3 regions of the Shewanella sp. HL-SH2 genome follow, and region 1 is predicted to be linked to each of the others. Evidence: predicted binding sites of a transcription regulator. Region 1 holds the regulator's gene; each other region holds the start of a gene.
What was found. The regulator NrdR, encoded in region 1, represses ribonucleotide reductase genes. The targets are predictions, from matches to a motif close to AAACACNANATNTNGTGTTT.

Region 1 (4,281 bases):
AAACATAGAGAGTCACTTTTCCTATTTCTGCCCAACAGAATTGAACATTAATGATGAGATATTTTAGCTTAAACCAAATACAAATCGTGTGTCTTGGCCGACATTTCGTTGATCTTTTAATACTATTTTAGGTATTTGATCCATTGATTGATAATCAGTTAAGCTCAGCATGTTGCGCCCTTCACTGCCTAATAACTTAGGCGCTTGGTATAAAACCAGTTCATCGACCAGATTATGCTCAATAAAACTGCCAGAAAGTGTCGCACCCGCCTCAACCACCACTGAGTTACAACTTTCGCCCAAATATTTCAACAAGATATTAAGACACACACGCCCTGCACTATTTGCTTTTACCTGCAGCAAACTAACATGGTTAGGAAAAAGTGCTTGTACAGCATCAGAGTAGCCACAGGTTGAAACTAATAGAATCGGTGTTTCAATACTGAATAGCATAAAATCTGCGGTTAATCGGGCTTGGGAATCTAACACGACTCTTAATGGCTGCTGTAGAGATGTGGGTGAAAGCGAACTTTTCAAGCTGCCAAGTTCTTCATAACGCACATTTAAGCTAGGATCATCTGCAATAATAGTTTCAACGCCCGTGATTAACGCGCAATGGCGGGCACGCATTCGTTGCACATCTTGTCTTGCTGCGGGACCGGTAATCCATTTAGAAACACCATTAGACAAGGCAGTTTTGCCATCTAAACTGGCGGCAACTTTCACCGTAACCCATGGCAAACCGGTTTTCATCCGCTTCATAAACCCTAGGTTTAACGTCAAAGCTTCAGCGGCTAATAAACCAACCTCAACTTGAATACCTGCATCTTGCAACATGGCAATACCGTTATCGGCTACTTGAGGGTTAGCGTCTTTCACTGCAATAACGACTCTAGCAACCTGGGCATTAATTAACCCTAAAGCGCAGGGCGGAGTACGTCCATAATGACTACAAGGCTCTAAAGTCACATAGGCTGTAGCACCAACGGTAGAATGTCCTTGTTTAGCGGCATCAGCCAATGCATTGACCTCAGCATGTCCTTGACCCGCAACTTGATGATAACCTTCACCAATAATAATTGAGTCTTGGACAAGTACGCAGCCAACAGATGGATTGGGGCGCGTAGTATAAAGACCTTTTCGCGCCAGCTGGATCGCACGACCCATCATTTGGGTATCAAATACACTAAAGCTAGTCATAAAAAGTTACTCAAGTCCTAGGGGAAGTTTATTTTTGCAATTTAGCAATCGCTTCGCCAAATTGTGACACATCTTCAAAAGCACGATAAACAGAGGCAAATCGAATATAAGCGACTTTATCTAGGCTCATTAATTGATCCATCATTAAATTACCTATCATCTCAGAATCAATTTCACGCTCACCTGTCGCGCGTAATGTGGACTTAATTTTAGTAATTGCTTGTTCGATTTCATCCATAGATACTGGACGCTTTTCCACCGCACGTAACATACCACCGCGAAGTTTTTCTTCATCAAAAGGTTGGCGGCTGCCATCACGTTTTATCACCCTAGGCATGACTAGCTCTGCACCTTCAAAGGTTGTAAAACGTTCATGGCATTCAGTGCATTCACGGCGACGGCGAACTTGGTGGCCATCTGCCACTAAACGTGAATCGATAACTTTAGTATCAGTCGCGCTACAAAATGGACAATGCATTGAACCTCCGAAAATAAAATGGCCACTAAAATTAGTGGCCATTAAAGTTTATCCTATTTACTCATCAAGGTTAAGCTAACCTTTAGGGATAGCATTAGTGATGAAAGGATATTCCGTGCAGCAGGAATTATCCGTAAACAGGGAACTTAGCGCATAAGGCCAACACTTGACCTTTTACGCTATCAATCACAGTTTGGTTTTGTGCGTCATCTAAAATGTCACAAATCCAACCCGTTAATTGCTTCGCTTCAGCTTCTTTAAAGCCACGGCGAGTAATAGCTGGGGTACCAATACGAACACCTGAAGTGACAAATGGTGAACGTGGATCATCAGGTACTGAGTTTTTATTAACAGTGATATTGGCACTACCTAACGCTGCATCAGCTTCTTTACCGGTTAAATCGCGACCGATTAAATCAACAAGCATTAAGTGGTTTTCAGTACCGCCAGAAACAATTTTGTATCCGCGCGCTAAAAATACTTCAACCATTGCTTTAGCATTTTTAACAACTTGTTGTTGGTAAACTTTAAACTCAGGCTCTAGTGCTTCTTTAAACGCAACCGCTTTACCAGCAATAACATGCATTAATGGGCCGCCTTGGCCACCAGGAAACACTGCAGAGTTTAATTTTTTGTATAAGTCTTCATCATTAGCTGCAGAAATAATGATACCGCCACGTGGGCCAGCTAATGTTTTATGCGTTGTAGAAGTAACAACATGTGCATGAGGTACTGGAGTTGGATAAACACCTGCAGCAATAAGGCCCGCAACGTGCGCCATATCCACAAAAAAGTATGCGCCAATTTTATCCGCTATTTCACGCATTCTGGCCCAGTCAACAATACCAGAATAAGCAGAGAAGCCACCAATCATCATCTTGGGTTTATGCTCTACCGCTAAACGTTCCATTTCGTCATAATCGATTTTGCCCGATTCATCAATACCATAAGGAATGATGTTATATAATTTACCGGAAAAGTTAACTGGTGAACCGTGGGTTAAATGACCGCCGTGAGCTAAATTCATACCAAGTACAGTGTCGCCAGGCTTCAACAACGCCATAAATACTGCACTGTTTGCTTGTGATCCTGAATGCGGTTGTACGTTGGCGTAAGTTGCACCAAATAACTCTTTAGCACGTTCAATTGCTAAGGTTTCAACAACATCAACATACTCGCAACCACCGTAGTAACGCTTACCTGGATAGCCTTCAGCATATTTATTGGTTAACTGTGAACCTTGAGCTTCCATAACACGTGGACTGGTATAGTTTTCAGATGCTATTAACTCGATGTGCTCTTCTTGGCGACAAGTTTCATCTTCAATGGCTTTAAATAGTTCTGGATCGTAATCCGCTATATTCATCGCTTTCTTAAGCATGGTAACTCCAACGGTAGGTTTTATATTAGTAGGGTTGCGCGGTATTCTACTCTGCAAATGCAAACAATCCCAGCCTTTACAGCATGAATTTAGTTACTAAACAACAATAGAAAATCTCATGCGAAATTGAAAATTACCTTAATTTACAATCGGTAACTTTTTCCACCTCGGCAATTTAAACATTTTTTTAAGCTGCAAAATGCGTAAAACAGTCACCAAAAACACTGTTCTATTTTTACGACTCTAAATGCTTATATTTAGCAGGTAAACATAACTGTAAGTTCAGCTTGCTGTTTAGACTAAATTCTAGCAAATCCGAGTTAGCACGTCACAAGATATAAAAATCGACTTATAACAATCAAAATCAGATTTAAGTTCGATTAAGATTCCATTAGAATCATCCTATTCTGTGTTAATCAATGTTGGAACCTCATGGCTCAATTTGTATATAGCATGCTAAGAGTGGGCAAAATTGTCCCACCTAAAAAGCAGATTTTAAAAGACATCTCTTTAAGTTTTTTCCCTGGCGCGAAAATCGGCGTATTAGGTTTAAACGGTTCAGGTAAATCAACACTGCTGCGCATTATGGCTGGTCTTGATACTGAGATTGAGGGCGAAGCTCGGCCTATGCCTGGCCTTAAAATTGGTTACTTACCACAGGAACCGAAATTAAACTTAAACCAAACCGTACGTGAAGCGGTTGAAGAAGCGGTAAGCGAAGCTAAAAACGCGCTGACTCGTTTAGATGAAGTTTATGCTTTATATGCTGAGCCTGATGCAGACTTTGATGCATTAGCAAAAGAGCAAGGCGAATTAGAAGCTATTATTCAAGCCCAGGATGCACATAATCTTGACAATGTATTAGAGCGCGCTGCCAATGCATTACGTCTGCCTGATTGGGATGAGAAAATTGAAGTATTATCGGGTGGTGAGCGTCGTCGAGTTGCTATTTGTCGCTTATTACTTGAAAAACCAGAGATGCTGTTACTTGACGAACCAACCAACCATTTAGATGCTGAATCGGTTGCTTGGCTGGAACACTTTTTACAAGAATATACTGGTACCGTAGTGGCTATTACCCATGACCGTTACTTCCTAGATAACGCTGCGGGTTGGATTTTAGAGCTTGACCGCGGAGAAGGTATTCCATGGGAAGGTAACTATTCTTCTTGGTTGGAACAGAAAAATGATCGTCTTAAGCTAGAGTCAGCCACAGAAAGTG
Region 2 (4,281 bases), 920 kb from region 1:
GTGTTAATAAAAAGGCTAACTTACTCATTTACCAGTAACTTAGTACTCTAGCAAGTCCGGATTTAATGGTTTAAGAATGTTTATTTTGAATAACAAATAAACAATGTAACCGATAGGTTGTTTAAATAACCACCTGAACATAGCAAAAGTTGACTGGGATCATCAGCATTGGCGTATTTTAGCCCTATTAAAAACTGCATCAATAGATATAATGTCATCCATAATGCATAACGATATCTAGGTAAATCATGTCTACTGAAACTGCTGCGAATAAAAATGTCGACCCCGATGAGATTGCTAAATTTGAAGCAATGGCACAAACCTGGTGGGATCCAAATGGCTCCTTTAAACCGTTACATCAGCTTAATCCATTACGTTTAAATTATATCGATCAAACAGCACAGGGCATTTTTGGTAAAAAAGTGCTCGACATTGGTTGTGGCGGCGGAATTTTATCTGAAAGTATGGCTAAAATCGGCGCCCATGTAGATGGCTTAGATATGGGTAATGAACCACTGGAAGTGGCTCGCTTACATGCATTAGAAACTGGTGTAACAGTCAATTACATCAAATGTACCGCTGAAGAATATAGAGATACGCATCAAGCTTATTACGATGTGGTGACCTGTATGGAAATGTTAGAACATGTCCCTGACCCGCTATCTGTCATACAAGCATGCTGTGACATGGTGAAACCAGATGGCTATGTTTTTTTCTCTACTATTAATCGTAATTGGATGTCTTATTTAACCGCGATTGTCGGTGCAGAGTACCTACTTAAGATGCTGCCAGTAGGCACCCATGACCACAGCAAGTTTATTCGCCCTTCTGAATTAATTAATCTTGTCGATAAAACAGACTTATTGTGCAAAGACGCATTGGGCATAGCCTATAACCCACTATCTGGTGTGTTTAAATACACTAACAGTGTTGATGTTAATTACATGATTGCTACACAAAAAGTCGATTAGCATTGTCTGCTACCGCTTAGGAGTCTGCGTGTTAAAGCCCTTGATTAAAGGTGTGTTATTCGATTTAGACGGCACACTTGCCGATACTGCGCCAGATTTAGTCTATGCACTGAACCTTGGCATGGCTGATGCTGGTTATGCTCCATGCAGTCTTGAAAAAGTGAAGCACGCTGCCACTCATGGTAGTTTGGCGCTGGTTAAGGCTGCACTGCCTAATATTAGCGATGATGAGCAAAAACAGATCCAACTAGCATTATTGCATCATTACCAGCTCATTAATGGTGACAAAAGCATTTTATTTGATAACCTTGCAGAGTTATTGAATCATTTTGATGATAACGGTACTCCCTATGGAATTGTGACTAACAAGCATGCTCGCTTTGCCCGTCCTTTGGTTGACAAACTCGGCTTAATGTCGCGAATTAAAACTCTTATCAGCGGTGATAGTACGTTGCACCCTAAACCTCATTGCGCACCTATGCTACTTGCCGCGCAGCAGATGAACATCAGTCCTGAATCGATTATTTATATAGGAGATGCTGAACGCGACCTTATCGCGGCTCAAAATGCCAATATGATTGGTGGAATAGCGCATTGGGGTTATTTATCGCCCCAAGACAAACCTGACACTTGGCCTGGACAACTTCATTTTAAAACCACACAGTGTTTACATGACTATTTTGTATTGAACCGTCAACTTACTTAGTATTATCGATATAAACGGTGTTGTTAAACGGCTTTTATGCTAACTCAAACAATTAATCAAAGATCAATCTAAAAATCAGCTAATAGAATCGATCGCTGATATTTTTAGCGATCAAATTCTTTTAAAATTACGGACAATTATTCTACAGCCCATAGAAAAGCTATATAAATTTGGGGTGTAGGGTTAGCTTTTACTAACTGTTGCGATTATCCTCAACTTATCCACAAGATGTTCTAGAAATTGTGGCTTGCAAAAACCCTCCAACCTCACTATCTTGTATGTTAGATTTTAAAAAACACCATATCTTGTGTGTCAAATGCAATCACAGACACTAATGAGTTGTTTAAAATAACTCATTTAATTAAGCTGAACGGGTGACTTAGCGTGCTAAAATGTCTCAATCCGTCGTATTTAATGCTTCAGCATGATTGTTTTTACATAAAAACGTAAACGTGGTTAGACACGATCGCTTTTGGTATTAAGCGCTCAATCACAATAACAGATATAATCAAGGCCTCTCTGCAATGAATAGCAATATGACTGTCACTAAACGCTGTGGCGAACGTGAAAATATCGATTTAGACAAAATCCATCGCGTTATTACTTGGGCAACCAAGGGATTAAAAAACGTCTCTGTATCTGAAGTTGAACTCAGATCGCATCTTCAATTTTTTGATGGTATTCCAACAGAAGCGATTCATGAAACGATCATCAAAGCCGCGGCAGATCTTATTTCCCCTGAATCACCCGATTATCAGTTTGTGGCAGCACGCTTAGCGGTATTCCATTTACGTAAAAAAGCATTTGGTCAGTTCGAACCGCCTAAATTATATGACCATGTCACCAGACTGGTTGAAATGGGCAAATATGATATGCATATCTTGGCTGATTACAGCCGCGAAGAGTTAGACATCTTAGATACTTATGTTGACCATTGGCGCGACATGAACTTCTCTTATGCCGCCGTTAAGCAATTAGAGGGTAAGTATCTAGTTCAAAACCGTGTCACTCACGAAGTATATGAAAGTGCTCAGTTCCTTTATATATTGGTTGCTGCGTGTTTATTTTCAAAATACCCAAAAGACACTCGATTACAGTTTGTAAAAGATTTTTATGATGCGACATCAAGCTTCAAGATATCTTTACCGACGCCGATTATGGCTGGTGTACGTACGCCAACACGTCAATTTAGCTCATGTGTATTGATTGAGTGTGACGATAGCTTAGATTCTATTAATGCCACCGCCTCATCAATTGTGAAATATGTCAGTCAACGTGCTGGTATTGGTATTAATGCTGGTCGTATTCGTGCCTTAGGCAGTCCTATTCGTGGCGGTGAAGCTTTCCATACTGGTTGCTTACCCTTTTATAAGTATTTTCAAACTGCGGTAAAATCATGCTCACAGGGCGGCGTTCGAGGCGGAGCGGCAACACTGTTTTACCCAATATGGCATTTAGAAGTAGAATCTTTACTTGTACTGAAAAATAACCGTGGTGTTGATGATAACCGTGTTCGCCATTTAGATTATGGTGTCCAGTTAAACAAGTTGATGTACCAACGTTTAATTAAAGGCGAAGATATTAGTTTATTCAGTCCATCTGATGTACCGGGTTTATATGATGCATTTTTTGAGGATCAAGTTGAATTTGAACGTTTATATGTTCAGTATGAGCAAGATCCAGCTGTGCGTAAAAAGCAAATTAAAGCGGTTGAGTTATTTTCGTTAATGATGCAAGAGCGCGCTTCTACAGGCCGTATCTATATTCAAAACGTGGATCACTGTAACACCCACAGCCCGTTTGACTCAAAAGTAGCGCCAATTAAACAGTCTAATTTGTGTTTAGAAATCGCCCTGCCGACTAAGCCATTAAAGAACATTGATGATCCTAATGGTGAAATTGCACTTTGTACTTTATCTGCACTGAATTTAGGCACCATCAAGAATCTAGAAGAATTAGAACCGCTAGCTGAGCTTGCCGTTCGTGCGTTAGATAATTTACTGGATTATCAAGATTATCCGATCATTTCGGCGCAGTTAGGCTCAATGAATCGACGTACTTTGGGTATAGGCGTCATCAATTACGCCAATTACCTTGCTAAAAATGGTAAGCGTTATTCCGATGGTTCAGCCAATAATTTAACCCATAGAACATTTGAAGCGATTCAATTTTATCTATTAAAAGCCTCAATGAAACTTGCCCAAGAGAAAGGTGCCTGTCCGTTATTTAACGAGACAACCTATTCTAAAGGCATTCTACCCATTGATACTTACAAGCGTGACTTAGATAAAATTTGTGATGAGCCACTACATTTAGACTGGGAAGGTTTACGTACCGATATTTTGCAATATGGTTTACGTAACTCAACATTATCAGCATTGATGCCGTCTGAAACCTCGTCGCAAATATCTAACGCCACTAATGGTATTGAACCGCCACGTGGTCTTATTAGTGTCAAAGCCAGTAAAGACGGTCAATTAAAACAAGTTGTACCCGATTTTGACACATTGAAAGATCAATACGAGTTATTATGGAACATGCCAAATAACGATGGGTATTTACAACTTGTCGGCATTATGCAGAAGTTTGTTGATCAGGCGATAT
Region 3 (4,281 bases), 1.4 Mb from region 1:
CACTTGTAAAAAGCTTTGCCAGTCTTTTGGGCCCACTAATGAAACTGCAATACCTTTAGCGCCAGCACGGCCAGTACGGCCTATACGATGGACATATTCTTCAGCAAATTTTGGCATGTCAAAGTTAACCACTAATGACACGTTAACTAAATCTAGCCCTCGAGAGGCCACATCCGTGGTGATAAGAATTTGCTGCTGGCCACGACTAAATTGATCCATAATTTGGTTACGCGCATTTTGTTTTAGCTCACCGCTTAATGCTGCGGTAGAAAATCCCTGTTCAGCTAAAAGTGTGGCTAAGCGGTCTGTGTCTGAGCGAGTTGCGGTAAATACAATAGTCTGCTTGTGTTCTGGCTGCTTCAATAAGTGGCTTAACAGTGCTTGTTTGTGATCTAGATGATCAGCAAACAGCATTTTTTGTTCAATATCTTTGTGTTCAGCATAACTGGTGCCAATAGCCACATGGCTTGGATTCTTCAATAATGTGGCGGCAATATCGTTAATGCTTTGATGATCTAAAGTGGCTGAAAACATCAAGGTTTGACGACGTTTATGATCTGCAGCTTCATTAATGGCTTTCAGTTGTGGTGCAAACCCTAGGTCCAACATGCGGTCAGCTTCATCAAGAACAAGTAATTCAAGGCCATTTAAAAACAAGTGACGTTGCTCAAGATGATCAACAATTCGACCCGGAGTTGCCACAATAAAATGTGGGTCACGGGACAAACCTTTGGCTTGGTCGTTAAAGTTTTCACCGCCCAAAATACTGATTGCTTTGTACTGAGTGTTGGCAACCAGTAATCTAAGTTGACCATATACTTGCTGAGCAAGTTCACGAGTCGGCAATAAAATTAGCACGCGAGGATCTTTTTTCGACAGCGCTCTGCTGGAAATAATCCGCTGCATCGCAGGCAGTAAAAACGCTAAAGTTTTCCCCGAGCCAGTTTTCGATGATGCCATCAAATCTTTACCCGCTAGGGCAATAGGTAAGGCTTGTTCTTGGATCTCGGTTGGGTCAGTAATACCCATATGCTTCAAACTATCTAACAAGCGTTTATCAAGCGAAAAATCAGAAAACTGCAAAGGTGGATCCCCTAGAAAATAATAGCCAAATATTATAGCTGGATAAGCTTTGTATAGCCAATAATGACTTGCTTGTTTATGCTAATAAAGCACTTGGCCAGTAAAGCCTGATTATTTACGTTTAAAAGTGACCCTATGGAGTATGTAAATGGCACCAGTTCAAGCTTCACCAGAGAAAAAACCGATTATCGGATTGGCATTAGGTAGCGGTGCAGCGAAAGGTTGGGCGCATATTGGTGTGCTTGAAGGCTTGGCTGAATTAGGTATTTACCCGGATAAAATTGCTGGCTGCTCTGTTGGCGCTCTGGTTGGCGCGGCATATGCTAATGACAGTCTAGCTGAACTTAAAAGTTGGGTGTGTAGCTTTTCAAGTTGGGATGTTATTGGATTAATGGACATTAGTTGGCGTAAAGGTGGGCTTATTAGCGGTGAAAAAGTATTTGATGTTATGTCTACTCATATTGGCGCTGTTGACATTGAAAACTTGAAACACCCCTTTGCCGCAGTGGCAACGGATTTATATTCTGGCCAGGAGATTTGGTTTAAAGAAGGATTATTGCGCAATGCTGTCAGGGCATCATGTTCTATGCCTGGCTTTTTACCGCCAGTACAACAAAATGGCCGTTGGTTAGTTGATGGTGCCGTAGTTAATCCCGTACCAGTTTCATTATGTCGCTCGCTTGGTGTCGATATTGTCATCGCTGTTGATTTGAATGGTTATTTACGTAAACAAATGCAAGTGTTGCCCCAGCAAGTCAGTAGCTCTGAGCCTGTGTCTGATGAACACCTTGATGCAGATGCTGAACCGCAAGATTCAGGCTTTATGGATTTATTGGGTAAGGGCAAAGACTATATCAGTAGCTTAAGTGACAAACTGTCGCTTGGCACTAAGTCGCACCCTGGCATGTTAGCGGTAATGTCACAATCGATGGATATTTTAGAACAGCGTCATAAGCGATCTCGATTAATGGGCGACCCACCAGATATTTGTATTATTCCCAATGTATCTGATATTGGCACCATGGAGTTTCATCGTGCAGATGAAGCGATTGCCGCGGGTAAAAAAGCAGTTGAAGATATCGCGCATTTAATTAAAGCGTCGCTTAAAAACTAATTTGAAAATATTGTTCCTAAACTAGCTTGATATCTATGATCAAGCGCTATCAAGCGCTATCAAGCCGATTTTTGGTGCTTATAACATAAATTTACTTTGCTTTTCTTTAGCGTGAAAAATGATGATCTAGATCAACACGGTTAGTGACGATTTAACGCTTAATACACTACATATAGTGTTTTGTGTTTTTCGTATGCCGATATATTGATTTGGCGACGCTAAAGGAGAAGCTGGTTATGTTGGTTGTTATTAAGCGCGACGGATGCCGCACTGCATTTGATTCAAGTCGAATAAAAGATGCCGTTATTGCAGCAATGAAGTCTGCCGGACAATCAGATCATGACTATGCCAACACTTTGGCATTGACAGTTGAACAAGAGTTTCAGCAACAAACAGAAGTGGATATTCATCAACTACAAGATGCAGTTGAAAACAGGTTAATGTCAGGTCCTTTTAAGTCGGTTGCACGTCATTATATTGAATACCGACATGATCGCGATGTGAGCCGCGAGACCAAAAGTAAGTTAAATTGTCAAATTCGCGGTTTAGTAGAGCAAAGTGACAGCAGTCTGTTAAATGAAAATGCCAACAAAGACGCCAAGGTTATACCCACTCAACGCGATTTATTAGCCGGTATTGTGGCAAAACATTATGCCAAAACGCACTTGTTACCCAAAGATGTGGTGGCCGCCCACGAACGGGGGGAGCTGCACTATCATGACTTAGATTACGCGCCTTTTTTTCCTATGTTCAATTGCATGCTAATAGATTTAGCCGGCATGTTAACCCACGGATTTAAAATGGGTAACGCCGAAATTGAAACCCCCAAATCTATTTCGACTGCAACGGCAGTAACGGCGCAGATAATTGCCCAGGTGGCGAGTCACATTTATGGTGGCACCACCATTAATCGTATTGATGAAGTGTTGGCAATCTTTGTTCAAAAAAGCTATCAAAAGCATCTTGCGACGGGGATTAAGTGGCAAATTGCCGACGCTGAAGCCTTTGCAAAAGCACAAACAGAAAAAGAATGCCACGATGCATTTCAATCACTTGAATATGAAGTGAATACCTTGCATACCGCCAATGGCCAAACGCCCTTTGTCACCTTTGGCTTTGGTTTGGGTACAAGTTGGGAGTCTCGCTTAATTCAGCAGTCAATATTAACTGTGCGCAAGGCGGGATTAGGTAAAAATCGTAAAACAGCGGTTTTTCCTAAACTGGTTTTTGCGATAAAAGAGGGCGTTAATCATAAAGCGGCAGATATAAATTACGACATCAAACGTCAGGCGCTAGAGTGTGCAAGTCTACGCATGTATCCCGATATTTTGAATTATGAACAAGTGGTTAAGGCCACTGGCTCATTCAAAACACCTATGGGATGTCGCTCATTTTTAGACACGTTCGAGCAAGATGGTCAGTTGGTACATGAAGGCCGCAACAACCTCGGTGTGGTGAGCTTAAATCTGCCACGTATTGCGATAGAATCTAAGGGCGATGAGGCCAAGTTCTATGCTTTATTAGATAAACGCTTAGTGGTAGCAAAAAAAGCTTTAGACACTCGTATTGCTCGGTTAGTGGGTGTTAAAGCCCGTGTTGCGCCAATTTTATATATGGAAGGCGCCTGTGGTGTTCGCCTAAAAGCAGATGATGACATCAGTGAAATATTTAAACATGGTCGAGCGTCAATTTCATTAGGTTACATCGGCTTACATGAAACCATTAATGCTTTATATGGCAGTGCACAACATGTGTTTGACGATGAAGTGTTACGTCAAAAAGCGCTTAAAGTCGTGTCATACCTTAAGAAAAACACTGAACAATGGAAGCAAGAATCTGGCTATGGTTTTAGTTTATACAGCACCCCAAGTGAAAACCTTTGTAGCCGTTTTTGCAGTTTAGACGCGAAAGAGTTTGGGGTGTTAACAGGGGTAACAGACAAAGGTTATTACACCAATAGTTTTCATTTAGATGTTGAAAAGCAAGTGAACCCATACGATAAAATAGACTTTGAACAGCCGTATCCAGGAATAACTAATGGCGGTTTTATTTGTTACGGTGAATATCCTAACATGCAAAATAAC

Region 2: nrdA (class 1a ribonucleoside-diphosphate reductase subunit alpha) is a predicted target of NrdR. The motif match lies at 1,971-1,990, and genes of this name have one in related genera.
Region 3: nrdD (anaerobic ribonucleoside-triphosphate reductase) is a predicted target of NrdR. The motif match lies at 2,359-2,378, and genes of this name have one in related genera.

What each region holds. Positions count from the first base shown of each region.
Region 1 covers NZ_CP195035.1:1,719,714-1,723,994, reverse strand. The annotation lists gene ACRWP9_RS07490 (riboflavin synthase) at 1-6, opposite strand, end outside; gene ribD (bifunctional diaminohydroxyphosphoribosylaminopyrimidine deaminase/5-amino-6-(5-phosphoribosylamino)uracil reductase RibD) at 64-1,200, opposite strand; gene nrdR (transcriptional regulator NrdR) at 1,229-1,678, opposite strand; gene glyA (serine hydroxymethyltransferase) at 1,806-3,059, opposite strand; gene ettA (energy-dependent translational throttle protein EttA) at 3,492-4,281, shown strand, end outside.
Region 2 covers NZ_CP195035.1:2,639,245-2,643,525, reverse strand. The annotation lists gene ubiG (bifunctional 2-polyprenyl-6-hydroxyphenol methylase/3-demethylubiquinol 3-O-methyltransferase UbiG) at 249-971, shown strand; gene ACRWP9_RS11440 (HAD family hydrolase) at 1,000-1,677, shown strand; gene nrdA (class 1a ribonucleoside-diphosphate reductase subunit alpha) at 2,202-4,281, shown strand, end outside.
Region 3 covers NZ_CP195035.1:3,158,414-3,162,694, reverse strand. The annotation lists gene ACRWP9_RS13800 (DEAD/DEAH box helicase) at 1-1,083, opposite strand, end outside; gene rssA (patatin-like phospholipase RssA) at 1,232-2,197, shown strand; gene nrdD (anaerobic ribonucleoside-triphosphate reductase) at 2,434-4,281, shown strand, end outside.